3 regions of the Vibrio fluvialis genome follow, and region 1 is predicted to be linked to each of the others. Evidence: predicted binding sites of a transcription regulator. Region 1 holds the regulator's gene; each other region holds the start of a gene.
What was found. The regulator PurR, encoded in region 1, represses purine synthesis genes. The targets are predictions, from matches to a motif close to TNANGNAAACGTTTNCNTNA.
Positions count from the first base shown of each region.

Region 2: the regulator PurR is predicted to act here: its motif matches at 5,902-5,921, upstream of glyA (serine hydroxymethyltransferase).
Region 3: the regulator PurR is predicted to act here: its motif matches at 6,169-6,188, upstream of purL (phosphoribosylformylglycinamidine synthase).

Region 1 is NZ_UHIP01000001.1:1,194,333-1,204,211, forward strand. It holds gene DYA43_RS05720 (GGDEF domain-containing protein) at 2-1,699, shown strand; gene glgC (glucose-1-phosphate adenylyltransferase) at 2,049-3,266, shown strand; gene glgA (glycogen synthase GlgA) at 3,268-4,722, shown strand; gene DYA43_RS05735 (alpha/beta fold hydrolase) at 4,867-5,667, shown strand; gene DYA43_RS05740 (putative signal transducing protein) at 5,664-5,987, opposite strand; gene DYA43_RS05745 (TVP38/TMEM64 family protein) at 5,984-6,673, opposite strand; gene DYA43_RS05750 (TfoX/Sxy family DNA transformation protein) at 6,801-7,391, opposite strand; cyclic di-GMP riboswitch class I at 7,509-7,593, opposite strand; gene purR (HTH-type transcriptional repressor PurR) at 7,753-8,763, opposite strand; gene torD (molecular chaperone TorD) at 9,039-9,686, opposite strand.
Region 2 is NZ_UHIP01000001.1:2,158,856-2,168,734, reverse strand. It holds tRNA gene DYA43_RS10205 (tRNA-Tyr) at 4-88, opposite strand; tRNA gene DYA43_RS10200 (tRNA-Tyr) at 158-242, opposite strand; tRNA gene DYA43_RS10195 (tRNA-Tyr) at 312-396, opposite strand; tRNA gene DYA43_RS10190 (tRNA-Tyr) at 466-550, opposite strand; gene DYA43_RS10185 (efflux RND transporter periplasmic adaptor subunit) at 819-1,868, shown strand; gene vexH (vibriobactin export RND transporter permease subunit VexH) at 1,868-4,981, shown strand; gene DYA43_RS10175 (YitT family protein) at 5,030-5,632, opposite strand; gene glyA (serine hydroxymethyltransferase) at 5,976-7,226, shown strand; gene DYA43_RS10165 (hypothetical protein) at 7,269-7,595, opposite strand; gene lipA (lipoyl synthase) at 7,883-8,848, opposite strand; gene lipB (lipoyl(octanoyl) transferase LipB) at 8,852-9,508, opposite strand; gene ybeD (DUF493 family protein YbeD) at 9,704-9,879, opposite strand, start outside.
Region 3 is NZ_UHIP01000001.1:2,205,381-2,215,259, forward strand. It holds gene DYA43_RS10390 (proline--tRNA ligase) at 1-741, shown strand, start outside; gene DYA43_RS10395 (tellurite resistance TerB family protein) at 848-1,495, shown strand; gene DYA43_RS10400 (YaeP family protein) at 1,599-1,802, shown strand; gene DYA43_RS10405 (DUF4250 domain-containing protein) at 1,805-1,996, shown strand; gene purL (phosphoribosylformylglycinamidine synthase) at 2,123-6,016, opposite strand; gene mltF (membrane-bound lytic murein transglycosylase MltF) at 6,324-7,883, shown strand; gene DYA43_RS23090 (hypothetical protein) at 8,231-8,362, shown strand; gene tadA (tRNA adenosine(34) deaminase TadA) at 8,459-8,998, opposite strand; gene DYA43_RS10425 (LysR substrate-binding domain-containing protein) at 9,025-9,879, opposite strand, start outside.

The DNA of each region.
Region 1 (9,879 bases):
TATGAAACTAAGGATGCGCATTTGTTCGATGAACATGCTGCTTGCACTGTTAGTGAGTGCGGCGGGTGTTTGGGCTGCGCATTATATTCTTAAGCAGGTTGAAGCCGATATTCTGGCGCAAACTGCGACTCTGCTTGCTCGCTATGACAGCCAAAAGGAACTGGCTCCAGTTCTCGAACAAGTACGTTCCGTGCGTCAGTTGTCTCAGGAACCTGCATTGATGATGTGGGCAAAGGACAGCGCGAATCAGGCACTCCAGCAGCATGTTTCTCAACTGTTGACTCGGTATCGCTCCACAATGACGGAAACTCGTCTGCATCTGGTACTCGACGCCAGCATGGTGACCTCTACTACCTTCCCATTGGTGCAAAACGTCTCTTTTCACCACGCCTCACTTGCGCCGCTGGAAGCTCAGGATCGCCCGTATCTGCTTGCCGGACAGAATGAACCTGCATCCGCTCATTTGATAACAAATATCGAGTCTGATACCACGTTGCTTCGTGTGCGAAGCGTGATACAAGCAGGCAAGCAGCCCGTGGGATTTGTTGAAACGCAAACTAATCTGGCTACGTTAACAGGCATGAGCCCTGAGAAAAACGTCAACGGAGTAACCACGTTGTGGGTGGATAATCAAAATTCGATTCGCCACAACCAAGAGCGTACTCAAATAAGTAATCGGTTCAATAACTTCCAGAGAGTGTTGTTGGCGACTGGCATGAACCGCGAGTCGATAGCGCAGATGAGGCAGGTGATGGAGAAGCAACGCGATGGCCAGGAGCCTTCATCGCTGTTGCTGCATTACCAACAACCTGCTGCGTTAGTGGCTCTTAATTACATTGCCGATTTGGACTGGCATCAAATCAACGTTATAAACTCGAGCCAATTTCCGGCGTTGCAGCGGCTTTATCCGTTCTATTGGCTCTTTATTGGCGTCGTCTGGAGCTTTTGCTTCCTGGTCTGTCTTAGCAACGAGCGTTTGGTTAATCGCCCGCTTGCCGAGCTAAATAGCGCTATGCAGCGATTCTGGCAACGTCGGTCGTCACAAGCGCTTCACTTCGTTGATAAACCCAATACGGAAATAGGCCAATTGATGACGTCAGCTGAGCAGTACTCCCAAGCGATACTCGAGGCGGGCAGACAAGTGGAATATCAGGTTGCAGAGCGTACTTCGGTATTGGATCAGCTTTCTACTTCTGATCCGTTGACTTTGCTGCTCAATAAGCGAGGGATGGAAGCGGAGCTGCGCGCTGAATCAGCCCGGGCTCGTCGAGAGCAGGGCGCGTTTGGCTTAGTGTGGGTTGATGTTAGTCATTACCAGACGTTACAGGCATCGTTAGGCAGCAAAGGCGTTGAGGAAGTGTTACGCCACGTCGCGCATTCCATCCAACTCAGCATTCGCGAATATGACGCCGCATGTCGTTGGGGAGAAAACGAATTCCTTATTCTGGTTCGTAACGATAGTGAACAGAGCCTGCGCGCGCTGGCTGAGCGATTATCTCAGCAGTGTGAGCAACCACTTCAACTGACTGGTCAGAACCAAGTGCTGTTAATTTCCCTTTCAATCGGCGCCACTTTAGTGGCAGAAGATACTGATATTAAAGAAGCGCTGGCGCGGGCGGACGGCGCACTCTACTTTGCTAAGCAAGACCCAAAGCAGAATATTCACATCTGGCAAGCGTGTGATACGGATGTCGCATAAATTTTCTCACTCTGCCTCCTTCTGTCACATTTCGTTACTACAATGCTGATGGAATTTTCGTCACTTTAAGCCAAAAGGGTGAAGGAATTGTTAGGTTTTATGTATTAAGAAGCCCCTAATCTGTGAGCGGGATTAGGAGTTAGCAACGTAACAGGCATTTCTATTAGAGAATACTTATTCTGAAATTGTATTCCCTGTGTGTTTGGATAAAGTAATAACCAACTGATTGCATTTTGAGTATGACATTGTGCTTGCTGCTAGCAGTTGCGGTCAGTGAGAAAGGAACGTGTCGCCATCCCCCCATCCCTCAATGTGGCGAACGGATATATGACAATAATGGAGAATAACAATGACTGGTGTATTAGGAATGATCTTGGCTGGCGGTGAAGGTTCTAGGCTGATGCCGTTGACGGAGTCCAGAACCAAACCTGCGGTCCCGTTTGGTGGTAGCTATCGGTTGATAGACTTTGCACTGAACAACTTTGTGAATGCTGATTTGATGCGCATTTACGTATTAACCCAATTTAAATCCCAGTCGCTCTATCTTCATATGAAGAAAGGGTGGAATGTCTCCAGTATCCGTGACCGTTTTATCGACTGTATTCCAGCGCAGATGCGTGATGGTAAGCGTTGGTATGAAGGCACTGCGGATGCCATCTATCAAAACCTGAGATTTGTCGAAATTTCAGAAGCAGATCAAGTCTGTATCTTTGGTTCTGACCATATTTACAAAATGGATATTCGCCAGATGCTGGATTATCACCGTCGCAAGGAAGCACGCCTGACGGTATCCGCGTTGCGTATGCCCTTGTCGCAAGCATCTCAATTCGGCGTGATCGAAGTGGACGATGAAGGTCGTATGGTCGGTTTTGAAGAAAAGCCGAAAAATCCTAAAGCGATTCCGGGCGATCCTGAGTGGGCGCTGGTGTCGATGGGCAACTACATTTTCGAAACGGAAACGCTGTGTGAAGAATTGCGTGAGGATGCCGCTTTAGAAAACTCCAGCCACGACTTTGGTAAAGACATCATTCCGAAGATGTTCCCGCAAGGTGGCGTGTATGTGTATGACTTCTCAACCAATAAAATCAAAGGCGAGAAGGAGTCTACCTATTGGCGCGATGTCGGTACGATCGAGTCTTACTGGGCTGCCCACATGGACTTGCTGGAAAAAGAGCCGCCATTCTCGTTGTACAACCGCAGTTGGCCTTTGCACACTTACTATCCGCCATTGCCGCCAGCAACATTTATTGATGTCGGCGATAAAAAAGTGACGATAACCGACAGCTTGGTTTCCGGTGGTAGCTACATTCAAGGTGCTAAAATTTATAAATCAATTCTGGGATTTCGCAGCAATATTGCTGCTGGCTCTTTGATAAGCGAATCTGTTATCTTGGGTGATGTGAAAATTGGTGCAGGATGCACAATAAAGCGCGCAATTATCGACAAAAATGTTGAAATCGCTCCGGGTACGATTATTGGCGAAGATTTAGAACTAGATAGACAACGCTTCCATGTATCCGACGAGGGAATTGTTGTCATAGCAAAAGGAACAAAAGTTGGATTCTAACATTGATCATCTTAATGTTTGGTTTGTCGTTTCAGAAGCTGAAGGACTGGTTAAAAGTGGTGGCTTGGCGGATGTAGCCAAGGCACTGCCAAAAGCTCTGGTAGAACTTGGTCATCAGGTAGCGCTTGTGCTGCCTGGTTATCGCTCCATCGCAGATAAAAATTCTGCTCCTGTGATTCTGGAAACGGAACTGACTCACTGGCCTCATATTCGTTACCAGGTTCGTCAGCGCGAACTGGATGGAGTGCCTGTCTATCTCATCGACTGCGACCCGTATTTTGACCGTCCTGAGCTGTATGCGGAAAGCAATCAGGCTTATCCCGATAATGGCGAACGTTTTGGTTTCTTTTCCGCCGCCTGTCTGGATGTGTTACCAAAACTCAATATCAAACCCGATATTATTCACGCCAACGATTGGCACACGGGATTGGTGCCATTTTTGCTCAAAACCCGCTACCGTGAAGACCACTACTTTGACGGTGTAAAGAGCGTTATTACGATTCATAACGCGATGTTTAAAGGCATATTCTCCTACCATCAACTGGAAGTGATTCCGGAACTGAATCTGTCTGGTATGGAGTTTTTGCAATACGGGCATGACCACATCAGCATGCTTCGTGCGGGGATTGCTTTCGCCGACAAAATTAATGCGGTCAGCCCGAACTATGCATCGGAGCTGTTAACGCCACTGGGTTCTCACGGTTTGGTGGATGATTTTGTCCGACGCGCCAGAGATCTGCATGGCATTATTAACGGTTGTGACTATACCGAGTGGAACCCGAAAACAGACAGTTACCTACCCAAAACATACAGTGATGAAGCGGTTTCGCTAAAACAGGGCAAGGCGGCGAGTAAAGCGCTGCTGCAGGAAGAATTGCAACTGCCGAAACGCGACATTCCTCTGTTTGGCATGGTGTGCCGCCTGACTCACCAGAAAGGCTTCCACTACATTTTACCTATCTTGGAACATTTCCTACGCAACGACGTGCAACTGGTCATTGTAGGAACAGGTGAACCCGAAGTTGCCGCGAAACTGCATAAGATTGCTGCAGCGCACTCGGACAAATTTGCCTTTGTTGAGGCCTATAGCAATCGCTTTGCGCACTTAGTTGAAGCAGGCTCCGATTTTTTCCTGATGCCATCCGAGTTCGAAGCATGTGGTCTGAACCAAATCTACAGCATGGCCTATGGCACCTTGCCGATTGTGCGTGAAGTCGGTGGGTTAAAAGATACGGTGCTGGATTACGATAAGTACCCGAACGAAGCCACTGGTTTTGGCTTCCAGGAACCGTCTCCAGAAGCGCTGCTTATCACCATGCAACGTGCGTTGCTGTTTTATCTGCAACACCCGGATGAAATGCTAAAAGTGCAGCAGAGAGCGATGCAGAGAGATTTCAGTTGGCGAGAATCGGCGCTGGATTACATCAAAATGTACCGACTGGCGATATTTGATTGATTCGATACAACGGGGCGCATAAGCGCTCCGTTTTTTTAGCGACGTAAACGATCCACCAAACAGATTTTTACAACTAGAGTGCTATTCGCGTCTGGCTTTGTGGTAGTCTTTGCCACGTTATCAACTCCTAGCTCAGTGGTATTCATGTCTGACAGTCTGCTGTTTCACAAAACCTTCGTACATCCTACCAGTCAGGAGTGGGTGGTCTTTGTGCATGGTGCAGGTGGCAGTTCGTCGATTTGGTTCAAACAAATCAAAGCCTATAAACAGCATTTCAACTTATTACTTATTGACCTGCGCGGGCACGGTAAATCCGGTGAGCTGATTAAAGGCTTGATGTCCAAACGTTATACGTTTCAGTCGGTTACTCAGGATGTGTTGCGGGTTCTCGATCACCTGAAAATTCACTCGGCTCATTTTGTGGGTATGTCGCTGGGTACCATTATTGTGCGGAATGTGGCTGAGATATCTGCCGGGCGCGTACGCTCGATGGTGCTTGGTGGAGCGATTACTCGGCTTAACATCCGCTCACAGGTATTAGTGAAACTTGGCCATTTCAGTCAGCACTTTATCCCTTACATGTGGCTGTATCGCCTATTTGCCTATATTGTGATGCCACAACGCAGTCAGAAAGAGTCCCGCCATCTTTTTATCCATGAAGCGCGTAAATTGTGCCAGAAAGAATTCAAACGCTGGTATACCCTGACAGCGGAAGTGAATCCGTTGATGCGTTACTTCAAGGAGCGTGAGCTGGCAATCCCGACGCTGTATCTGATGGGCGAGCGGGACTACATGTTTATCCAACCGGTCAAAGAAATGGTCGCTGCTCACCAGCAGAGTGAACTGCATGAAATTCCTGATTGTGGCCACGTCTGCAACGTAGAGCAGCCCGATGTCTTTAATCAGGTGTCTATTGAGTTTATTCAGCAGCAGATTCGCTCTTAATCTGCCAAGTCATCGGCTTTTCCGCAATTCCAGCATACGGCAAACTGACGTTCATTAAGCTCACCACAATGTGCACACTGCCATGGTGTTGAACGGGAACTGCTGGACGGGCTTTGATAATCTTCAATGATAGCTTGCGCCCGCTCATGCTGAGTCACGTCATACAACCAGATGTAAGGCGCAGTTTCATCATTCATCGGCAACTCACCGCGCAGACCAAACAAACCTTCTCCACGCACCTCACAGGCAATATTGGCTTGTTTTAGCAGTTCGCACAGCAAGTGTGCTTCCGTCGGATTGGCGGCTATGAATATTTTCATCGTTGTACCGTGTTGGCAGAGCGTCTGACCAGCCGGTTCATCACCCATTTCATGAGCAGTGGAAACACCCCAAGTAAGGCGAATGACAGCAACACCGATGGCGAGACAATGCCGGATAATGAATCAATTTGTGCCAGTTGTGTGCCGGCGTTTAGATACACCGCAGTGCCAGGCAGCATACCCAACTGGCTGACCCAATAGTAGCGGGCAACGTTAATGGGACTTAGGCCCATCAAGAGGTTTATCAGAAAGAACGGGAATACAGGGATCAGCCGTAATGACAGCAAATAAAACGCGCCATCACGCTCAACGCCTTGGTTGATTGCGTTCAATTTGTCACCAAATCGTTGTTGAACCCAGTCTCGAAGCAGATAACGGCTGCTCAGAAAGGCTAGTGTTGCACCGATGGTACTGGCGAAAGAGACAAGCAAAAGACTGAGCCAAAAGCCGAACAATGCTGCTCCAAGCAATGTGACAACGGCTGCGCCGGGTATCGAGAACGCCGTAATCAAGACGTAGCTGACAAAGTAAATCAGGGCAGCAGCAAGCAAATGTTCGGCGATATAGTCCGACAACAGCGCTTGCTGAGCTTTGGCATTGTCCAGAGTGAGGTATTGACTGAACGTGAGCCCTAATCCAATGATCACGGCCAGCAAAATTAAGCCTAGAACTAACTTCTTACTCATCGATGTTTCTCGTTATACGGTTATCTAAGGTATACGTAACCAGACAGGGAAAAGCGATATTTTCTTTCACCCAAAGAAAAAAGCATCCGTGAACGGATGCTTTTAATGAAGTTGCTCTCAAAAAGGTTTACGACAAACGCTGTAACAACTCGTCGCGACGCGTTTGAGGGATAACTGACCAGTGCTTGCCCTCAATGGCGCCTTCAAGTGCCCACAGAAGCTCCAAGCCGACATCTGAAGAATGTGATTGTCTAACGGCTTTGTAAGCTTCTACGGCACCTTTCTCCTGCAGATCTTCCACCGTTTCGATGCCGGCTTTTTTCAGCATTCGTTCGGTTGCAAGGCGCAGGTTAGGGAGATCTTTAAGACGATCCGGCTTCGCTTGGGCTTGAGTCTCACGCTCATCTTTGGCCACTGCTAATGCCGCTTTCGCGTCTTCCAGAATTTTTGCGGTGTCTAACCAACAGTCTTCCGGCAAAGCGAAATACTTGGTTACAACGGGAAATCCGCGCTTTTTATAAACATAAGGCTCGTAGCCTTGTTGTTTGAACTTGGCTGTTGAAGCATCGTCGGCGCGAATGTGAAGTCTGTCGTTAACCACCAATGCGAACATTGTGTCATCAACAAAAATCCCAAAGCCACCAAACATTGAACGAGATTTAACGCGTCCAAATTGCTCAAAGAGCCGCATTGAATCTTTTAGTATTGGTTTATCCATGCTGTAAGTCTCGGTGTATTAATTAATACGCCACCAAAGTCAGGTCCGAGAAAATAGCAAAAGAATGCAGAGAGTATGTCAGTTAGGAGTCAACTTCTTAGTGTATGCATTTTTGCCATCGGTAACCCCGCTACCTACCCGAATTGGGTTTAGGCCGGAGGCTTTGCGTCCCACCTTTTCAGATGGTTTGCCCTGTGCGTGACATTTCCTTCAAAAAAAGGATAATCAAAAATTTGGATAAACATCACATTTACCTTGTGCAAATGTGATGTTATTCAAATATATATGTCCAACCATTGCAACTTGATTCATTGATTTTGAATCTAAATAGACAATTCAGACATGTTGATTTTCTGCAAAGTTATTGTTTTGTCAAGTCTTTTACTGTGTCGCGCTCTACAATCTCCGGATGCATCTCGAAGATACGGCGATCGTGCTCTTTATCTTTGATTCGTTCGAGTAATATTTCGAATGCGTTTTTACCCACACGACGTTTAGGTTGGTGGATAGTGGTTAGCGGTGGAGAGAAATACTCTGCCAGCTCAATGTTGTCATAACCGATAACCGACATATCTTCCGGAACACGAATCCCACGTTGTTGCAGGCGGCTCATTAAGCCAAGCGCCATTGTATCGTTAAAACAGAATACAGCGGTTGGACGTTTGTCCATGGCGATGATTTTATCTGCGGCCAGTACGGCGGTGTCACACTCGAAGTTACCTTCCAGAATCCAGTCTTCGCGGACAGGCAGGTTTGCTTCTGCCATCGCACGGCGGAAACCAGCAATACGTTCCTGACAGGCGGCTTTAACGAAATGGCCACTCAGGCAAGCGATATCAGTATGACCGCGGTCAGTCAGGTATTTAGTAGCCAGATAACCCCCTTCTTCGGAGTTATCGATGATCTTATCAGCCTGAGAGGTCTCTGGACCCCAATCCATGATCACCTTAGGAATGTCAGAATGGCTTTCCAACATTTCCAGCAGTTCTTCGGTCAGGTCAGAACACATAACCAAAATACCGTCTACGCGCTTTTCCGCCAGCATGCGGATGTAGTCGCGTTGCTTTTCGTAAATACCACCGGTGTTACACAGGATCAGCGTGTAACCCTGACGGTAACAGTAGCTTTCCACACCATCGATCACTTCGGAGAAGAAGAGGTTGGTGGACTGAGTGACCAACATACCAATTGTTCGTGTGGTGTTGCACTTTAGGCTTCGAGCTACAGCGCTCGGTGCATAGTTCAGCTCTTTAACAGCATCCATCACTTTTTCTTGTGTGGCTTCTGCAACAAATCGAGTTTTATTAATTACGTGAGATACGGTTGTTGTTGAAACGCCAGCCAGGCGTGCAACGTCTTTAATCGTAGCCATAGGTTTGTCCTGTCGATGACTGCTGAGCGCAACAAAATGCGTCGTGCTATCAGATTCAGCAGCGGTTAGGCTTGTACTGCAAGTGAAGCCTAAAAGTAGTAAAAACACAAAAACCGCTCGAAAACAGCGGTTTGCATCTTAAATTCATATTTTATCGTTTGCGGGCAATATAGTAGTCCGCAACGCGTGAACTCGCAACGAAATTCATCGGATGAGATCAAATGATCGTCACAAAGTTCGCGCGATATTCTTCAATTTGTGAGCATGATAGCGAACTATTCGTCAGTCAAATAAGCCTGATCAAGTTGCAGGAAGGCGACCAGAAGCTCGCTGACTGCGGCGTAAAAACCAAATTGATCAAGCGACTGGCAACGGGTCGCGAAAGTTGGTACCCAACTCAAGAGATGAGATTGGATAAATTCGGCCTGTTCAGAAAAGGCTTGTTCCATATGTGACTGTTTTTCCAGTTCGTTGGACCGAATAATCATATGTCCCAAGAAATCCAACTCGACAGCCAAATGATCAGCTGGTTCGTTCAGTGAGTCGTGAATCGCAACGCCGTGCTGTTTCATCAAGTCAGCCATTTCTTGTGCCGGAGTATCGTTCAACAGGCCTGTTTTACCAAGGTAAACGGAGGCGTAGGGCAGGGCTGAATCCTTGTCTGACTTTAAAAACAGGTCGCAAAAGTCGGCCGCCAATTCAAGGCGGGCATCGTCACGGTCGAGCAAGCGGTTCAGTGCTTCCACCAGATGCGTCACCGCCGCTTTCAGTCCGGCGTTTTCACTCAAGCCAGTCAGAAAGGCACGAATTTCGGGTGAATGATATTGCTCGATCTCTTTATCACTGAGCTCTTTACTGAACAAACTCGACAACCACCAATAAATTTCGGCGCGCTTTTCGTTAAATGCTTTTACTTCTTGCATGGTTAGACTCCGGATACTTTCTCCCTATAAGTCTAAACAATAAACATGAATAGCAATAACGCAAACCATGAAAAAATATGAACAAATACGTCAGCAAATTAATAGCTTGCTCAGAGATTGCTTTGAATCAATAAACCCTGAGGTTTTTGGATTGGAGACTAGAATTATGACTGTTTATGAATAGAATTACGGA
Region 2 (9,879 bases), 960 kb from region 1:
GTATGGTGGAGGGGGACGGATTCGAACCATCGAAGGCGGAGCCGGCAGATTTACAGTCTGCTCCCTTTGGCCACTCGGGAACCCCTCCAGGGGTTTTTATACTTAACTGACGTTTTCCCAACATCGCCAATCAAGTTTTTCTCTAGCGAGAAGAATATGGTGGAGGGGGACGGATTCGAACCATCGAAGGCGGAGCCGGCAGATTTACAGTCTGCTCCCTTTGGCCACTCGGGAACCCCTCCAGGGATTTTTATACTTAACTGACGTTTTCCCAACATCGTCAATCAAGTTTTTCTCTAGTGAGAAGAATATGGTGGAGGGGGACGGATTCGAACCATCGAAGGCGGAGCCGGCAGATTTACAGTCTGCTCCCTTTGGCCACTCGGGAACCCCTCCAGGGGTTTTTATACTTAACTGACGTTTTCCCAACATCATCAATCAAGTTTTTCTCTAGTGAGAAGAATATGGTGGAGGGGGACGGATTCGAACCATCGAAGGCGGAGCCGGCAGATTTACAGTCTGCTCCCTTTGGCCACTCGGGAACCCCTCCAGGGGATTTTTATACTTAAGCGACGTTTTCCCAACGCATCACTCAAGTGCGGAGCGCATCTTATCAAACTCGCTCCCTCTGTAAACCCTTTTTTTGTCTTTTTGAATTGAATGCTGCCTTTTTCGTCAAAGAAGCCAATAAATTAGCGTTTTGCTGGAGTAAATCACAGTGTTACTTACAGTTTCAGCCCTATCTTTACGTTCCTTGACGTTCAAAAAAAAGATTAGGGGTTACAATATAAAAAGTGACCTCTTTTCTGAACCTTACTATGAAAAAAACAATACTTTTCTCTGTAACGCTGGCGGCTACATTTTTCTATCCAGTAGCCTTCGCCGCCGGCGCTGCCAAAGCGATTCCTGTGGTGATTGAATCTGTGCAGACGCACCAGGTTTCGCAAACCCTTTCTTTGGTCGGCAAACTTAAGGCCGAACAATCCGTCAACATCTCACCGGAAGTGACTGGTAAAGTCGATACGATTGCTGTCCGGGCCAATCAGCAGGTGAAAAAAGGCCAATTGTTGGTGCAATTAAATGACGATAAGTCACGTGCCGCAGTGAATGAAGCCAACGCCTATCTGCGTGACGAACAACGTAAACTGACCGAGTTCGAGCGCTTGGTCAAACGCAATGCGATTACCCAAACTGAAATCGATGCGCAAAAAGCCAGTGTAGAAATTGCTCAGGCGCGTTTGGATGCCGCAAAAGCGAATCTGGACGATCTTCGCATCACGGCTCCGTTTGATGGCACGGTCGGCTTCATTGATTTTAGCCGGGGTAAAATGGTCAGTGCCGGGAATGAGTTGCTGACCTTGGATAATCTCTCTTTGATGCAACTTGACCTACAAGTTCCTGAACGTTACCTGTCGAAAATCAAACGTGGCATGAAAGTGCTGGGAGAAACCAACGCCTGGCCCGGCCAAGTGTTTGAAGGCAGCGTGGTAGGGATTGATTCACGTATCAATCAGGAAACGCTCAATCTGCGGGTGCGCATTCATTTTAACAACAAAGAGCGTTTACTTAAGCCGGGCATGCTGATTTCAGCCAAACTCGACTTTGAACCGATCAACGCGCCTATTATTCCTGTGCAGGCACTCGAATACTCGGGCACTAAACGTTTTGTTTACGTGGTCGGTGACAACCATAAAGCGACCCGCACCGAAGTGCATCTGGGTGCCCGTATTGAAAATGAAGTGGTCATTGAAGATGGCCTCAATATTGGTCAGCAGATTGTGGTGCAGGGCATCGTCAACATGCGCGATGGCGCAACGGTGACTGAAGTGGATACTTCCGGTCAACCGCTTGAAAAAGGTAAGCAATAATGTGGTTGTCTGACGTCTCCGTAAAGAGACCAGTCGCCGCTGTTGTGCTCAGTATGCTGCTGTGCGTGTTTGGCTTCGTCTCTTTTTCTAAATTATCGGTGCGGGAAATGCCGGACATTGAAAGTCCGGTGGTGTCCGTCACCACTCGTTACGATGGCGCTTCGGCCACGATCATTGAAAACCAGATCACGTCAGTGCTGGAAGATCAGTTGGCCGGGATCAGTGGTATCGATGAAATTTCTTCGGTTACCCGCAACGGCAGTTCGCGGATCACCATTACGTTTGAACTGGGTTATGACCTCAATACTGGCGTGAGTGATGTGCGCGATGCGGTCGCCAGAGCGCAGCGCAACCTGCCGGATGAAGCGGATGATCCGCAGGTGTTTAAAAATAATGGCTCAGGGGAAGCGTCGGTTTACATCAACCTCAGTTCTTCGGTGATGGACCGAACTCAACTGACCGATTATATCGAACGCGTATTGGCGGACCGGTTCAGTCTGATCTCCGGTGTGAGCTCGGTTGATATTTCCGGTGGTCTGTACAAAGTGATGTATGTACGGTTGAAGCCCGAACTGATGGCCGGTCGCGGAGTGACAACCGCGGATATTTCCAGTGCACTGCGCCGGGAAAATATTGAAAGTCCGGGCGGTGAAGTGCGCAACGATTCCACCGTGATGTCCGTCCGCACAGCTCGAACGTATCGTACGCCTCGTGATTTTCAGTATCTGGTGGTGAAACACGCCAGCGATCGTACCTCAATTTACCTGAAAGATGTCGCCGATGTGTTCATTGGCGCAGAGAACGAGAACTCGACCTTCAAAAGTGATGGTGTGGTAAACGTCAGTATGGGGATTGTGCCGCAGTCGGACGCCAATCCACTGGATGTTGCCAAACGCGTACATGAAGAAGTGAACAAGATTCAAAAGTTCCTGCCGAAAGGGACACGTTTAGCCATCGATTATGACTCCACCGTATTTATCGAGCGTTCGATAGAGGAGGTCTACAGCACACTGTTTATTACTGGCGGGCTGGTGATCCTGGTGCTGTACATCTTTATTGGCCAGGCCCGAGCGACATTGATTCCGGCCATTACTGTGCCCGTATCGCTGATTTCCTCCTTTATCGCTGCGTATTATTTTGGTTTCTCCATCAACCTTATAACCCTGATGGCTTTGATCCTCTCCATCGGCCTGGTGGTTGACGATGCGATCGTTGTGATGGAAAACATTTATCACCATATTGAGCAGGGCGAGAAGCCTTTGATGGCGGCCTACAAAGGCGCGCGTGAAGTCGGCTTTGCGGTGATTGCCACTACGTTAGTGCTGGTGATGGTGTTTTTGCCGATCTCGTTTATGGACGGTATGGTCGGGTTGCTGTTTACCGAATTCTCGGTGCTGCTGGCGATGTCGGTGATCTTCTCCTCGCTGATTGCACTGACGCTCACGCCAGTTTTGGGCAGCAAAATCCTCAGAGCGAACGTGAAGCCGAACGGCTTTAACAAGGCGGTCGATTTTCTGTTCGGTAAGCTGGAAAGCGGTTATCGCGCGGCATTACAAAAAGCGCTGAAATGGAAATGGGCCGCGCCAGTCGTGATTCTGGCGTGTGTCGGCGGCAGTTACGGACTCAATCAGATGGTGCCTGCGCAGCTAACGCCATCGGAAGACCGTGGGGTGATCTTCGCATTTGTCCGCGGCGCTGATGCCACCAGTTATAACCGCATGGCTGCCAACATGGATTTGGTTGAAGAGCGGCTGATGCCAATGCTTGGCAAAGGCTTCCTCAAGTCGTTTAGCATTCAATCTCCGGCGTTTGGGGGCAATGCGGGTGACCAGACTGGCTTTGTGATCATGATTCTGGACGACTGGAATGAACGCAGCGTCACGGCTCAGGAAGCGCTGGGTAAAGTGCGTAAAGCGCTGGCGGGTATTCCGGATGTGCGCGTGATTCCGTTTATGCCGGGATTCCGCGGTGGTTCCAATGAGCCAGTGCAATTTGTTCTCGGTGGTTCAGATTACAACGAGTTAAGACACTGGGCGGAGCTGCTGGAAGCCGAAGCGGCCAAATCATCAATGATGACAGGCGTAGATATCAACTATTCGGAGAAAACACCGGAGTTGGTGGTCACTGTTGATCGTCAGCGTGCAGCGGAACTGGGCATCAGTGTGCAGGATATTTCCGATACGTTGGAAGTGATGCTGGGTGGTAAGAGCGTAACGACGTTTATCGACCGAGGTGAAGAGTACGATGTGTATCTGCGTGGTGATGAGAACAGCTTTAATAACGCAGCGGATCTGACGCAGATATACATGCGTACGGCTTCCGGTGATCTGGTGACGCTTGATACGGTGACCAAGATTGAGGAAGTCGCATCTTCGATTCGCCTTGCGCACTACAACAAACAGAAAGCGATCACGATTACTGCCAACCTCGCAGACGGTTATACATTGGGACAAGCGTTGGATTTTCTTGATCAGAAGGCGTTGGAAGTGCTGCCAAGTGACATCTCGGTCAGCTATTCCGGTGAATCGAAAGACTTTAAAGAGAACCAGTCGAGCGTGGCTATCGTCTTTGCCTTGGCTTTGCTGGTGGCCTATCTGGTGTTGGCGGCGCAGTTTGAAAGCTTTATCAACCCGCTGGTGGTGATGTTTACCGTACCGATGGGCGTATTTGGTGGTTTCATTGGCCTGACGCTTATGGGGCAGGGGATGAACATCTATAGCCAGATCGGTATGATCATGCTGATTGGTATGGTGACCAAGAACGGTATTCTGATTGTTGAATTTGCCAACCAGCTGCGAGACAGAGGTTTGGCGTTCGAAAAAGCAATTGTGGATGCGTCGGCAAGGCGCCTGCGTCCGATTCTGATGACGGCGTTCACCACGCTGGCAGGATCAGTGCCGCTGCTCCTCTCTACCGGAGCGGGCTATGAAAGCCGCATATCCGTCGGTACGGTGATTTTCTTCGGTATGGGCTTTTCAACCTTGGTGACGCTGTTTGTCATTCCTGCGATGTACCAGTTGATATCTCGCTCGACACAAGCGCCGGGGCATATCGAAGCCGAGTTGCACCGCGAGCTGGGCTACGACGTCAAATCGCGTCAAACCCACGAATAATAAAAAAGCCCGCTTCGGCGGGCTTTTTTGACTCTGTATGTAAAGCGGTTAGCGATGGTAGGTCACAGTATAGCGCGTTGGTTTATGGTTCATCGCCAGCACAAGGTTGAGTGCGATGGCACCAAAAATCGACAGCAGAATGATCCAAGGTGATACGAAGAAGAACGACACCAACAGAATCAGGCAGTCGATCGCCATCTGGCTTTTGCCGACGGAAATGCCGAATTTGTCATGAATAAACAGACACAGCACGTTAAATCCGCCTAAACTCGCGCGATGACGGAACAGAATTAACATGCCCAGTCCCATCAGCAGTCCGCCAGATAGGGCGCAGTAAACTTCGTTGATATTGTCGAAAGTGATAAACATCGACAAATGGTCAGTAAAAAGTGCGACCAGAGCACCAGAAATGGCCGTGTTGACAGCGAAATGGCGGCCAAAGCGTTTCCAGGCTAATAAATAGAATGGGCAGTTAGCAATAAAATAGAGCCAGCCAAACGACCAAGGCAGAAAATGGGTCATCAAAAGTGCCAGTCCGGCTGTGCCGCCAGTCAATAATTGACCTGCCTGCAGAAAGAAAACGCCTTGGGCAACCAGAAAGGTGCCAGTCAGGATCGCAATCCAGTCCTCTTTGCGTGTGTGTTTTTCCATCAAATATATAAATTAAAGGCTGAGAATGGCGCGCATAGTAATGAAAAGCGGACATTTTCGGTAGCTAGTGAAGCGAAATTGAGGTAAACCTATGTAATTGCCGCTTTACAGGGTGTAAAGCATAAAATTGACACTTTGATGAGGTAGGATCTGCCTGAACCCCTCGGGATGAAATACTTCGTCAGTCACTATGAAAAAACTGCATGATATTTTCTGCAATTTGGGCTTTATGATGAAGATCAAATTATGTAGAATGCGCGCCAAAGAGGTGACGAAAACGTTTGCGTTGGGTCATTGTGTGGTTTTTAGCTAATTTCAGATAAATCTGAGTCAGGAGATACAGATGCTAAAGCGTGATATGAATATCGCTGATTACGATGCGGAGCTATTCGCAGCAATCCAAGAAGAAACTCTTCGCCAAGAGGAACACATTGAGCTTATCGCTTCAGAAAACTACACCAGCCCACGTGTAATGGAAGCGCAAGGTTCTCAGCTGACAAACAAATACGCTGAAGGTTACCCAGGCAAGCGTTACTACGGCGGCTGTGAGTACGTCGACAAAGCTGAATCTCTGGCGATTGACCGTGCGTGTAAACTGTTCGGCTGTGAATACGCGAACGTACAGCCACACTCAGGTTCTCAGGCAAACAGCGCGGTGTACATGGCCCTGCTGAATCCTGGCGATACGGTTCTGGGTATGAGCCTGGCACACGGTGGTCACCTGACTCACGGTTCACCTGTGAACTTCTCTGGTAAACACTACAACGTTATTCCTTACGGTATCGACGAAGCGGGCCAAATCAACTACGACGAAATGGAAGCGCTGGCACTTGAGCACAAACCTAAGATGATCATCGGTGGTTTCTCAGCGTACTCGCAAATCGTTGACTGGAAACGCATGCGCGAAATCGCAGATAAAGTCGACGCTTACCTGTTTGTTGATATGGCACACGTTGCGGGTCTGATTGCGGCGGGTGTTTACCCAACGCCAATCCCTTACGCACACGTTGTTACGACAACAACGCACAAAACACTGGCTGGTCCACGTGGCGGTTTGATCCTGTCAAACGCTGGCGAAGAGATGTACAAAAAGCTGAACTCAGCAGTATTCCCTGGCGGTCAGGGTGGTCCTCTGATGCACGTTATCGCGGGTAAAGCGGTAGCGTTCAAAGAAGCGATGGAACCTGAATTCAAAGCTTACCAACAGCGCGTTGTGAAAAATGCAAAAGCGATGGTTGCTCAGTTCCAAGAGCGTGGCTACAAGATCGTATCAAACGGTACTGAAAACCACCTATTTCTGGTTGATCTGATCGACAAAGACATCACGGGTAAAGAAGCGGATGCTGCGCTGGGTGCAGCAAACATCACCGTAAACAAAAACTCAGTGCCAAACGATCCACGTAGCCCATTTGTGACTTCTGGTATTCGTGTGGGTACGCCGGCTATCACTCGTCGTGGTTTCACTGAAGAAGACGCGAAGAATCTGGCAAACTGGATGTGTGACGTTCTGGACAACATCAATGACCAAGCGGTAATTGAAGCGACGAAACAGAAAGTTCTGGATATCTGTAAGCGCCTGCCAGTTTACGCATAAGCGGAATCGAATAACGGAAAAGGCCTGCAATGCAGGCCTTTTTTATTTCGCGATGCTGAGCAGGGTGCCAGATTTACATTTGAACAGGTAGTAGCTGCTGCTCTCGCTGAATTTACCCAATCCTTCACCGTCACAGTAATCGATATTAATCTGACGCATGGTCTCCAGCGTATTCTCACTCTGAAGCGCAAATTTAGCGCCGTCGGCACACACGATTCGCACTTTGCCATCATCACTGACTGAGTAAATGTTTACTTCGGTATTGCACAGTTCGAAAGAGGCTTCACGGAAGTTGTCTTGCGTAGTATTGGATGAACAACCAGACGCGACGGCTACTGCCAGCATGGCCAGCAGGCTCAGTTTTTTCATTATCTTGATCCTTATAGTGCGAGACGCATATCCCGTTTGTTCGGATTTAACGGTTTACCAACAGTGTTATGTCAGCTTGCTACCTATAATTCCGAGTAGTTTTGGGTAGTTAGCCCAAAGTTTAGACCATTTTAGCTATCAACCTCAAGCTGATGCTGGTGGGAGTGAAGGCTGGCACTGCTTTTCTGATACCAGTACAAAAAGTGCTACACGCTTGTTGAGCATCTGCTCACCGCAGATAAAAGAAAAGCCGGCAGTCGCCGGCTTTCGTTCAATCGAGTAAGTGATTACTTCACTTCCAGACCTTTCGCTTGCATATCTGCATGGTAAGAAGAGCGGACAAACGGGCCACAAGCGGCGTGAGTGAAGCCCAGTTCCAGCGCGATGTCTTTCAGTTCATCAAACTCAGCTGGCGGAACATAGCGCTCAACGGGCAGGTGGTGACGACTCGGTGCCAGATACTGACCCAGCGTCAGCATAGTCACGCCGTGTGCACGCAGATCTTTCAGCACTTCAATGATCTCTTCTTTGGTCTCACCCAAGCCCATCATCAGGCCAGATTTGGTCGGAACCTCTGGGTGCATCTCTTTGAATTTTTGCAGCAGTTCCAGCGACCATTTGTAGTTCGCACCAGGGCGAGCTTTACGGTACAGGCGCGGTGCCGTTTCCAGGTTGTGGTTGAACACATCTGGCGGGTTATCTTTTAGCAGATCCAACGCCACATCCATACGGCCACGGAAATCCGGAACCAAAGTTTCAATGCGAATCTCTGGGTTCAGGGCACGAATTTCACGGTTACAGTCGGCAAAGTGCTGAGCGCCGCCATCACGCAGATCATCACGGTCAACCGAAGTGATCACCACGTATTTCAGCTTCATGTCTTTGATTGTTTGGGCCAGTTTCTTTGGCTCTTCTGCATCAGGAGTCAGAGGGCGGCCATGGGCAACGTCACAGAATGGGCAGCGGCGGGTACAGATAGCACCCAGAATCATAAAGGTTGCAGTGCCGTGGTTGAAACATTCGGCCAGGTTAGGGCAAGACGCCTCTTCACATACAGAGTGAAGGTTATTCTTACGCATTGCGGCCTTGATGTCCTGAATGCGTTGGCTGTCTGCTGGCAGTTTGATTTTCATCCATTCCGGTTTACGCAGCACTTGTTTCTGCTCCGCAGGCATGTTTTTAACTGGAATTAATGCCATTTTGTCGGCGTCACGATATTTAACGCCTTTTTCCATTTGGATCGGTTTGCTCATGCTCTATTTACCTATGACAGGTGCTTCTGTGCTGAATTCTACTTCCTCGTAACCGAACAGGCTGACGAGTTCTTTTATGAGTTGTTGCTCGACATCTTCGATACGAGTCGGTCCACCTAAATTGCTCACTTGAACCATTTCCATTCCCTGATAACCACATGGGTTAATACGCAGAAACGGAGAGAGATCCATGTTGACGTTGAGCGCTAAACCATGGAACGAGCAGCCTTTGCGAATACGCAGGCCGAGTGAGCAGATTTTTTTACCATCGACATAAACGCCTGGAGCATCCGGGCGAGCGGCAGAGTCGATATTGTAAGCTTTTAACGTATTAATTACGAGGTTCTCAATATCAGTGACGAGCTCTCGGACACCCAGCTTTTTACGACGTAAGTTGATCAGAAAGTAGGCGACGATCTGACCGGGGCCGTGATAGGTGACTTGGCCGCCACGATCGCTTTGAACCACGGGGATATCGCCAGTATTAAGAAGGTGTTCAGCCTTGCCGGCCTGACCCTGAGTGAATACGGGGTTGTGTTCCACAAGCCAGACTTCGTCACGTGTTGAATCATCACGCTGGTCGGTAAAGTCATGCATGGCCTGCCAAACAGGATGGTAATCCTGTCGACCTAATCGTCTGACAACAAGCTGGTTATCCATCATCGAAGTCCGTCAGTGATATATAAAGTGTTTGGATTATAAACGTCTTAAGCAGATTGAACTACTCATGACGATTAACTTTTTGACCATAAATTTTATGTAACTATTTTAACTTTATGATACATAAACAAAAAGCAGCCTCGGGCTGCTTTCAAAAAAAATTGAATTTATCAAATAATTACAGATAAATAAAACTTACAGCACCATGCGAACGATTTCGATATCGCCCAGTTCTTTGTACAGGATTTCTACCTGTTCAATTGAGGTTGCAGTGATGGTGATAGACACAGAGTGGTAGTTACCTTTGCCACTTGGTTTGACACGTGGGCTGTAGTCACCTGGAGCGTGACGCTGAATAACTTCCAACACAA
Region 3 (9,879 bases), 1.0 Mb from region 1:
GAAATTCGCGCGCTGATCGGCGCAGGCCCTGGTTCTCTGGGTCCTGTTGGCCTGCAACTGCCATTCATCGTTGACCGCACTGTGGCCGTGATGAGTGATTTCGGCGCAGGCGCTAACATCGACGGCAAGCACTACTTCGGTATCAACTGGGGTCGTGACGTTGAACTGGGTAAAGTGGCAGACCTGCGTAACGTGGTAGAGGGCGATCCTAGCCCATGTGGCAAAGGTACCCTGATGCTAAAACGTGGTATCGAAGTGGGTCACATCTTCCAACTGGGTACCAACTACTCAGAGAAAATGAACTGTAGCGTTCTGGGTCCAGACGGCAAAAACGTCATTCTGGAAATGGGCTGTTACGGTATCGGTGTTTCTCGTGTGGTGGCCGCTGCCATTGAACAGAACAACGACCAGTACGGCATCATCTGGCCTGATGCAATTGCACCGTTCCAGGTTGCGATCGTACCGATGAACATGCACAAATCAGAGCGCGTTCAGCAAGCAGCAGAAAAACTGTACGCGGAATTGAGCGCTGCAGGTATCGACGTACTGTTTGATGACCGTAAAGAACGTCCGGGCGTAATGTTCTCTGACATGGAACTGATTGGTGTGCCACACACGATCGTTATTGGCGATCGCAGTATGGACGAAGGCAACTTCGAGTATAAAAACCGCCGCAGCGGTGAGAAGACTTCGATTGCCATCGACCAGATCGTTGAACACATCAAAGCACAAATGGCTTAATCGCCAACTGAGTTTGAAAGCTGCCTTCGGGCAGCTTTTTTTATGCAATTAATCCTCAGTTCATGTTGTGCTTCTTAGACTGTAAACACACTCAAGGAGGTGATTTATGGATCTGAAAGCATTACTCAATCAAGCACTTAATTCAGACTTGGTGCAGAAAGGCACTCAGCAGGCACAGTCACTCACCAAAGACAAAAGCCAACTCGCCACATTGGGTGCCGGCGCGCTCGGTGGCGGCTTACTGGGCATTCTGATGGGGTCGAGAAAAAGTAAGAAACTTGGCAAGAGTGCTTTGAAAATCGGCGGCGCTGCCGCTTTAGGCGCACTGGCATATAAGGTTTACAATGACTGGCAAGCCAAACAGCCCGCCTCTGCCCCACCCTCAGCCACCTTTGATGAGCACAATCCACGTCATGAGCTGTTAATTCTTAAGGCGATGATCGCCGCAGCCAAAGCGGATGGCCATGTCGATGAACAGGAAATGGCGCACATCAACCAAGCTGTGAATGAACTCGGAGCCGATGCCAGCGTGCAAACTCTGATCGAACAAGAACTGAAAAAGCCGCTCGATCCCACTGAAATCGCCCTTCTGGCTCAGACGCCAGCCCAAGCATCGGAGCTCTATCTCGCTTCCTTATTGATTGTCGATGAGCAGAACTTCATGGAAAAAGCTTATTTGCGTGAGCTTGGCAAACAGATGCGGCTGGATGATGCACTGATTGCTGAGCTCAATCAGCAGGTGCGCGGAGAATAATTCACCAGTTACACCATGAGTTTGCGCCAGCGCAAACCACAGTTTTGTCAGCGACTGGCTGTGTGTGTATATTGGACACAGATTCTATTTCGAGGACAAAACCATGCAAGTCTACGCGTGTTGTGAATTGGTGCGTGAACTTTACGCACAGATTGGCAGTGGTGACCAAGGGTACGTGCCGCAGGCGATTTCCTGCGCAGTGCGCGCACTCAATGATATCGCTGCTGACACCTCCCTCCCCAAGGAAACCCGTGAAAAAGCGGCGTTTGCGGCGGCCAACTTACTGATTTCTGATTTCGAGGACTGAACATGAATCTGGCGAACTTTGCCACCATGGATCCCGTGATGCTGATGAGCATTGTGAATATGAAGCTGCGTGACGATTTCGGCGGCGATCTCGACAAGCTGGTGGTTTACTTCGACATTGACCGTGCAGCGCTCGAAGCGCGTCTTGCTGCGGCAGGCTTTGAATTTCTGCCCCAAGTTGGCCAGTTCCGTTAATCGGCCTGCCCATCGACAGGAATAAAGTGCACACCCAACGGCCGAATGGCCGTTTTTTTGCCGCTTTGAAACCAACAGATAAAAAAAACGCAGACCCAGGTCTGCGCTTTTTCGTTGGATGGTTGATTAACCCAGATTCTTACGTGCGTTCTGGAACATACGCATCCAGGCACCATTTTCACCCCAGTTATCTGGGTGCCATGAGTTCGCCACCGTGCGGAATACACGCTCTGGGTGCGGCATCATGATGGTGACGCGGCCGTCTTTCGTTGTCAGACCGGTAATCGCATTTGGCGAACCGTTCGGGTTGTTCGGGTACTGCTGCGTCGGGTTACCGAAGTTATCCACGAAACGGACGGCAACCGTGCCTGATTGCTCAATCGCACTGAGGTGAGCTTCATCGCGAACTTCCACGCGACCTTCACCGTGAGAGACCGCAATCGGCATACGAGAGCCGGCCATGCCATCGAAGAACACAGAATCCGACTTCTGCACTTCAACCAGACTAAAGCGCGCTTCAAAACGCTCCGATTCGTTGCGCACGAAACGTGGCCACAAGTCTGCACCCGGGATCAGTTCTTTCAGGTTAGACAGCATTTGACAACCGTTACACACACCTAGCGAGAACGTGTCCTGACGGTTGAAGAACTGCTCGAACTGTTCGCGAGCCTGCACATTGAACAGCACCGATTTCGCCCAACCTTCACCTGCGCCCAGCACGTCACCGTAGGAGAAGCCACCACACGCGACCAGACCTTGGTACTCATCCAGTACCGCTTGACCGGTCAGAATGTCGCTCATGTGAATGTCGACTGCGTCAAAGCCCGCACGGTCAAACGCTGCCGCCATTTCAACGTGTGAGTTCACGCCCTGCTCACGCAGAATCGCCATCTTAGGCTTCGCGCCTTTTGCGATGTAAGGTGCCGCGACGTCTTGGTTGACATCAAAGCTCAATGACACGTTCAGACCTGGATCTGAGTTGTCTTTTTTCGCCGCAAATTCTTGATCGGCACACGCTGGGTTGTCGCGCATTGCTTGCATCTTGTGCGTCGTTTCGGCCCAGATGGTACGCATTTCGGTACGTGAACGCTGCAGAAGGACTTGTTCACCCGAAGTCACCACAAATGCATCTGATGCGTCAACTTCACCGATAACGTGTGAACAATCCGCCAGACCATTAGCCGCCAGCGTGGCCAATACCGCATTCAGTTCATCGTTCTTGACCTGAATTACCGCACCCAACTCTTCGTTGAACAGCGCTGCCAGTACATCGTCACCCAGCGTTTCAATGTTGGCTTTCACACCACAGTGACCCGCGAACGCCATTTCAGCCAGCGTGACAAACAGACCGCCATCGCCTTTATCGTGGTAAGCCACTAGTTTGTCGTTGCGAACCAGAGTTTGCATCGCATCGAAGAAGCCTTTCAGTTGCTCGGCATTGTCAACGTCAGCCGGCTTGTCACCCAACTGCTTGTAAACTTGCGCCAAGGCCGTCGCGCCCAGACGATTCTGACCGTTACCCAGATCCACCAGCACCAGAGACGTTTCACCCAGATCGGTACGCAGTTGTGGTGTGATGGTCTTACGCACATCTTCCACACGCGCAAACGCGGTGATGACAAGCGACAGCGGCGAGGTCACTTCTTTGTTTTCGCCGTTCTCGTTCCACTTGGTCTTCATCGACATCGAGTCTTTACCAACCGGAATGGTCAGGCCCAGCGCAGGACACAGCTCTTCACCCACCGCTTTCACCGCTTCGTACAGACCCGCATCTTCACCCGGGTGACCGGCAGGAGACATCCAGTTCGCTGACAGTTTGATGTGTTTGATATCGCCGATATCGGTTGCCGCGATGTTGGTCAGAGATTCACCCACCGCCAGGCGCGCCGATGCGCCGAAGTCAAGCAGAGCGACAGGAGTACGCTCGCCCATAGACATCGCTTCACCGTGGTAAGTGTCGTAGCTTGCTGCCGTTACCGCGCAGTTGGCCACTGGCACCTGCCAAGGACCAACCATTTGGTCACGAGCGACCAGACCCGTTACAGTGCGGTCACCGATGGTGATCAGGAAGGTTTTCTCAGCCACAGCCGGTAGACGCAGCACGCGATCCACAGCGTCATTGAGTTCGATACCGCTGCGATCAATCGCTGGGCTGGTCACTTTCAGCGTGGTCGCTTCACGGTGCATTTTCGGCGGCTTGCCAAGCAGAATGTCCATCGGCATGTCGATTGGCATGTTATCGAAGTGGCTGTCTTCCAGAGTCAGATGACGCTCTTCCGTTGCCACGCCCACGACTGCATAGGGTGCGCGCTCACGCTTACAGATGGCATCAAATGCCGCCATGTGCTCCGGCGCAACCGCCAGCACATAACGCTCTTGCGATTCGTTACACCAGATTTCCAGCGGGCTCATGCCCGGTTCATCGTTTGGCACGTCACGCAGCTGGAATTTACCGCCACGATCGCCATCGTTAACCAGCTCTGGCAGTGCGTTCGAGATACCGCCCGCGCCCACATCGTGGATAAACGCGATTGGGTTTGCATCGCCCAGCTGCCAGCAGCGGTCGATCACTTCCTGACAACGACGTTCCATCTCTGGGTTTTCACGTTGTACTGAAGCAAAATCCAAATCTTCTGCCGACTGACCCGACGCCATTGAAGACGCGGCGCCGCCGCCCAGACCGATGTTCATTGCCGGACCGCCCAACACGATCAGTTTTGCGCCAACCGGGATTTCTTTTTTCTGTACGTGTTCGTCACGAATGTTACCCATACCGCCAGCAATCATGATTGGCTTGTGGTAACCACGGATCTCTTCACCCGCGTGCGAGGTGACTTTCTCTTCATAAGTACGGAAGTAACCCAGCAGGTTTGGACGACCAAATTCGTTGTTGAATGCCGCGCCGCCCAGAGGACCTTCAATCATGATATCCAGCGCGCTCACAATGCGGCTTGGTTTACCAAAATCACTTTCCCAAGGCTGAACAAAGTCAGGGATGCGCAGGTTAGATACCGTAAAGCCCACCAGACCCGCTTTTGGCTTACCACCGATACCGGTTGCGCCTTCATCACGAATTTCACCACCGCTACCGGTTGACGCACCTGGCCAAGGCGAAATCGCCGTTGGGTGGTTGTGCGTTTCAACTTTCATCAGAATGTGGGCGTCTTCGTGGTGGTAGGTGTATTGACGTGAGTCCGGATCCGGGAAGAAACGGCCGACTTTCGAACCGGTCATTACCGCTGCGTTGTCTTTGTAGGCAGACAGCACGTGATCCGGCGTGGTTTCGAAGGTGTTCTTGATCATCTTGAACAGCGATTTATCCTGATCAACACCGTCGATAGTCCAATCCGCATTGAAAATTTTGTGACGGCAGTGCTCAGAGTTCGCCTGAGCAAACATCATCAGCTCAATGTCATTCGGGTTACGACCCAGCTTGATGAAGTTCTCGACCAAGTAATCAATTTCATCTTCCGCCAGAGCCAGACCTAGGGAAACGTTTGCTTCTTCCAGCGCAACTCGGCCGCCTGCCAGGATATCCACCTGAGTCATTGGCGCGGGTTCCGCCACGCTGAATAGCGCTTGTGCCGCGTCGAGTTCCGTGAACACGACTTCCATCATGCGATCGTGCAGCAAGGCCTTCAGAGTCGTTACCTGCTCTTGCGTCAGCGCCGCTTCGCTCTCAACGTAGTACGCCGTACCGCGTTCCAGACGTTTGATCGACGCCAGACCACAGTTGTGCGCAATATCCGTTGCTTTAGAAGACCAAGGAGAAATAGTGCCCGGACGAGGCGTCACCAGCAGGAGTAAACCCTGTGGCTCGTGTTCTTGAATGGTTGGACCGTAAGTCAGCAGCTTCTCTAACTTTTCCAGTTCCTGGCTGTCCAAGTCTGCTTTGAGGTCTGCAAAGTGCATGAACTCAGCATAGATGCCGGTTACAGGCAGGTTTTGTTCGCGACAAGTTTCAAGTAGTTTGCTTACACGAAACTCGGAAAGAGCTGGGGAGCCACGCAAAATTCTCATGTGCTTAGGTCTCTATATACAAGTGATTAAGATGTAATTGGAATAAATTCACTTAAATAACAGCACATTAGGCTATTAACGTTGAACTTATACCGATTTCACATCTCCATTGCGTGCGCATTATAGAGGATTTTTTTTTGTGACGTAACACCAAAAGCAACCGTTTGCGTCATTTTTTTCGTTAAATTTGAATTACAACCCATTTGGTCAAATGTTAGACGCCATTAGCAGCACCTGACCGCAAAACTTTGCCAAGTGTTTGGTGTTTGATATAAAGGCACTACTTGACGTAAGAGAATCAGAATTAATGACCAAGCTTTCATTCGCTTCTATGAGTCGCACCCTCTTTCTGGCCGCTTTGACTCTTTTGCTAGCCGGGTGCCAAATCGACTCAGAACCCAAAAGTGAACTCGACCAAATCCGCGCACGCGGCGTGTTGCGCGTCGGCACTATTAACAATCAGCTCTCTTATTATATCGGTCCTGATGGCCCCTCCGGCCTGGACTACGAACTGGCGCGTGAATTTGCACGCGAGCTGGGTGTCAAACTCGAAATGAAACCAGCCTACCGTTTATCCAGCCTGTTTCCGGCGCTGAAAAACGGTGAAATCGACATCATCGCTGCAGGCCTCAGCCAGTCAGAGCAGCGCCTGAAAGATTACCGAGCGGGCCCGGCCTACTATTATGTGTCGCAACAAGTGGTGTATAAAAAAGGCCAATGGCGCCCACGCAGCATTGAGCAGCTCATCGCCAAACAAGATGAACTGTACAATGAAAGTGGTGACGCGCCCATTTTCAGCGTGGTGAACGACTCCCATTTTGAGAGCACATTAGAATCACTGAAAAGTACCTATCCGGAATTTCGCTACTACGTTGATAACAACGCCGATGTCAACGATCTGCTCAAACAGGTTTCACAGGGTGAACTCAAGTTCACCATGGCCGACTCGGTCGAAATTTCCCTGTCTCAACGCATTTATCCCGATATCGCCACAGCGTTTGAGATGACCGAAGACCAGCCGATCTCGTGGTTTATGCGCCGTTCCGATGACGAAAGCTTGTACGCCATGATGATTGAGTTTTTCGGCAATCTGAAGCAGTCCGGCAGCCTGGCGTCACTGGAAGAGAAATACATCGGTCACGTTGGTACGTTTGACTATGTGGATACCCGTGCATTTCTGCGCGCGCTGGATACCCGCCTGCCGAAATGGATGCCGCTGTTTCAGAAGTATTCGGAAGAATTTGACTGGCGCCTGATTGCCGCTCTCGCCTATCAGGAATCGCACTGGAATCCGAGTGCCAAATCCCCCACCGGCGTGCGCGGCATGATGATGCTGACTCTGCCCACCGCGCGCAGTGTGGATGTCACCAATCGACTCAACCCTGAGCAATCCGTGCGCGGCGGGGTGGAATATCTGCGTCGCATGATGGAGCGCATTCCCGATTCCATTCCCGATCACGAGAAAATCTGGTTTGCACTGGCTTCCTACAACGTCGGCTATGGCCACATGATGGATGCCCGCCGCCTGACCAAGCTACAGGGTGGCTCACCGGATGCGTGGGCGGATGTGAAAGATCGCCTGCCACAACTGCGCCAGAAAAAATATTTCGCGCAAACCCGCTATGGTTATGCGCGTGGCGACGAAGCGTTGTCGTACGTGGAAAACATTCGCCGCTACTACCAGAGCATCATTGGTCACATGGAACAAAAACATGTCACCACCGTCGATTCCGGTACTGACGATCTGACGGTGATCACTCCGGAAGAGGAGATCACCGAGGATGAGTCTGACATCGACGCCGCCGTGGAAAGCAGTACTGAAACCAGCTCTGCGGCCTCCGATGCGCAAAATGTGAGCAATAATTAATCACTTGATTTTCAGCAGGGAAAACCTTACACAGATGTGTGAACTTGATCGCTTGCGTGTTTTCTGAAAGCAGTGAAAATCAAGTGCAATAAATACATGATAAGCTGTTATTTTTGGGTTCCCTGCTGAAGAACATTCCACTCGGTTTTGAGTTGTGTTCAGGCGGCTAATCAGCCGTTCTGAAAACCTTAACGCCACTGAATGCGAATGACCGACCAAAATACTTCGATGCGCGAATACTCGAGCGGTGAGCGGACTTCATGTACGCGCGCAGCTTAGGCTTAACGCACTGCGTATCCGGTCCGGACAGGGTTTCTTGTTTATAGTCAGTAGTAGGAGGGTGTTTTATGCTGAAACGTAAACGGCACTCAAAACTCCTTAGCAAAGCCGTGTCAGCGAACCGTCGTCGCCGTATGTTAGCCAATACCAAGAAAAAAGTTCTGGCTCGCCATCGCGCGTTCGTACAGTTGTCGGACTGACACTTTCGAGAAGCAAACATCTACCGTAAGTAGATGTTTGCCCAACATTCCGCTTTCATTCTTCGTTGTACTTCTTTCCCTGATCGACCGCTAGATTTACAGCTTCGGTGCATCCGATTGGGCAGAACGCAGTTTCTCGGCATCTTTCTGCGCTTTGATCTCTTTGCGTCGGCGTTGAAAAAACGCCTGCAGTTGCTGGCGGCATTCCTCTTCCAACAACCCCTTTTCCACCGTGGCATAGTGATACGCCGCCTGACTGCTGAACAGATCCATCACCGTGCCTGCCGCACCGGCTTTGAGATCCGGCGCACCATAAACGATGCGTTTAACCCGGCTGTGCAGCAAGGCACCCGCACACATCGGACACGGTTCAAGCGTCACATACAAGGTAGTATCGAGCAGACGATAGTTATGCAGCGTCGCACCCGCTTTGCGCAGCACCTGAATTTCGGCGTGCGCAGTGGCATCGCAGGCACCAATGGAACGGTTCCATCCTTCCGCAATGATCTCGCCATCCTTGACCAGCAACGCACCGACGGGCACTTCACCTTCTGCTTCAGCCTGCTGGGCAAGTTCCATCGCTCGGCGCATGAAATGTTCATCTTCAGGGGTAAAAGTGGCGGTTGTATCTGTCATGGAAACCTCATCTGTTGGGGGCGCAATTATAGCGGCATCGCCGGTGCAGATAAATGCTGCGCCAGATAATCCACCAGCAAACGCACTTTCGGCGATAAATGGCGGTTTTGCGGATAAAGCGCCCAGACCCCTTCCCGGTCATCACGATAGCTTGGCAGCACTTCGACCAAACGGCCCGAAAGCAGATGCTCTTCGACGTAATAATCCGGCAGTTGCGCCAGCCCCATACCTTTGAGCACCGCATCTAACAGCACGACGCCGCTGCTGCAACTGAGGCGTCCTTTGACACGAATCGAGCGCGACTGCTGATTTTCTTTGAAACGCCAGTGATCGTATGTCCCGACCAGACAACTGTGTTTAGTCAGTTCAGACAGAGTGTGCGGCGTACCACATTGGGCAAGATAGTCCGGCGTTGCACAGACATACAAATGGCGATTACTCAGGCGGCGGGCAATAAAGCTGGAATCGTCCAACTGACCAAGACGCACCGCGACATCCACGCCCTGCTCAATCAAATCCAGTTTCTGGTTTGTCAGAACCAATTCCAACTCCAGCTTCGGATGCTGCAGCAAGAAGTCGTTCAGCAACGGCGCAATTTTCTGTTCGCCGTAGGTAACCGGCGCCGTCACTTTCAGTTTACCTCTCGGCGTTTGTTGCATCTGAGTCACCGTCAGCTCAGCCTGCTCCAGCCCCTCCAGCAATGCACGGCATTGCTGGTAATACACCTGACCGGCTTCGGTGAGCGAAACTTTACGCGTCGTACGCAGCAGCAACTTGACCCCCAACCGCTCTTCCAGCAACGCAATCCTTCGGCTGACATTCGCCACCGAGGTTACCAAGCGTTTTGCTGCCTGAGTAAAACTACCTGTCTCTGCGACGGC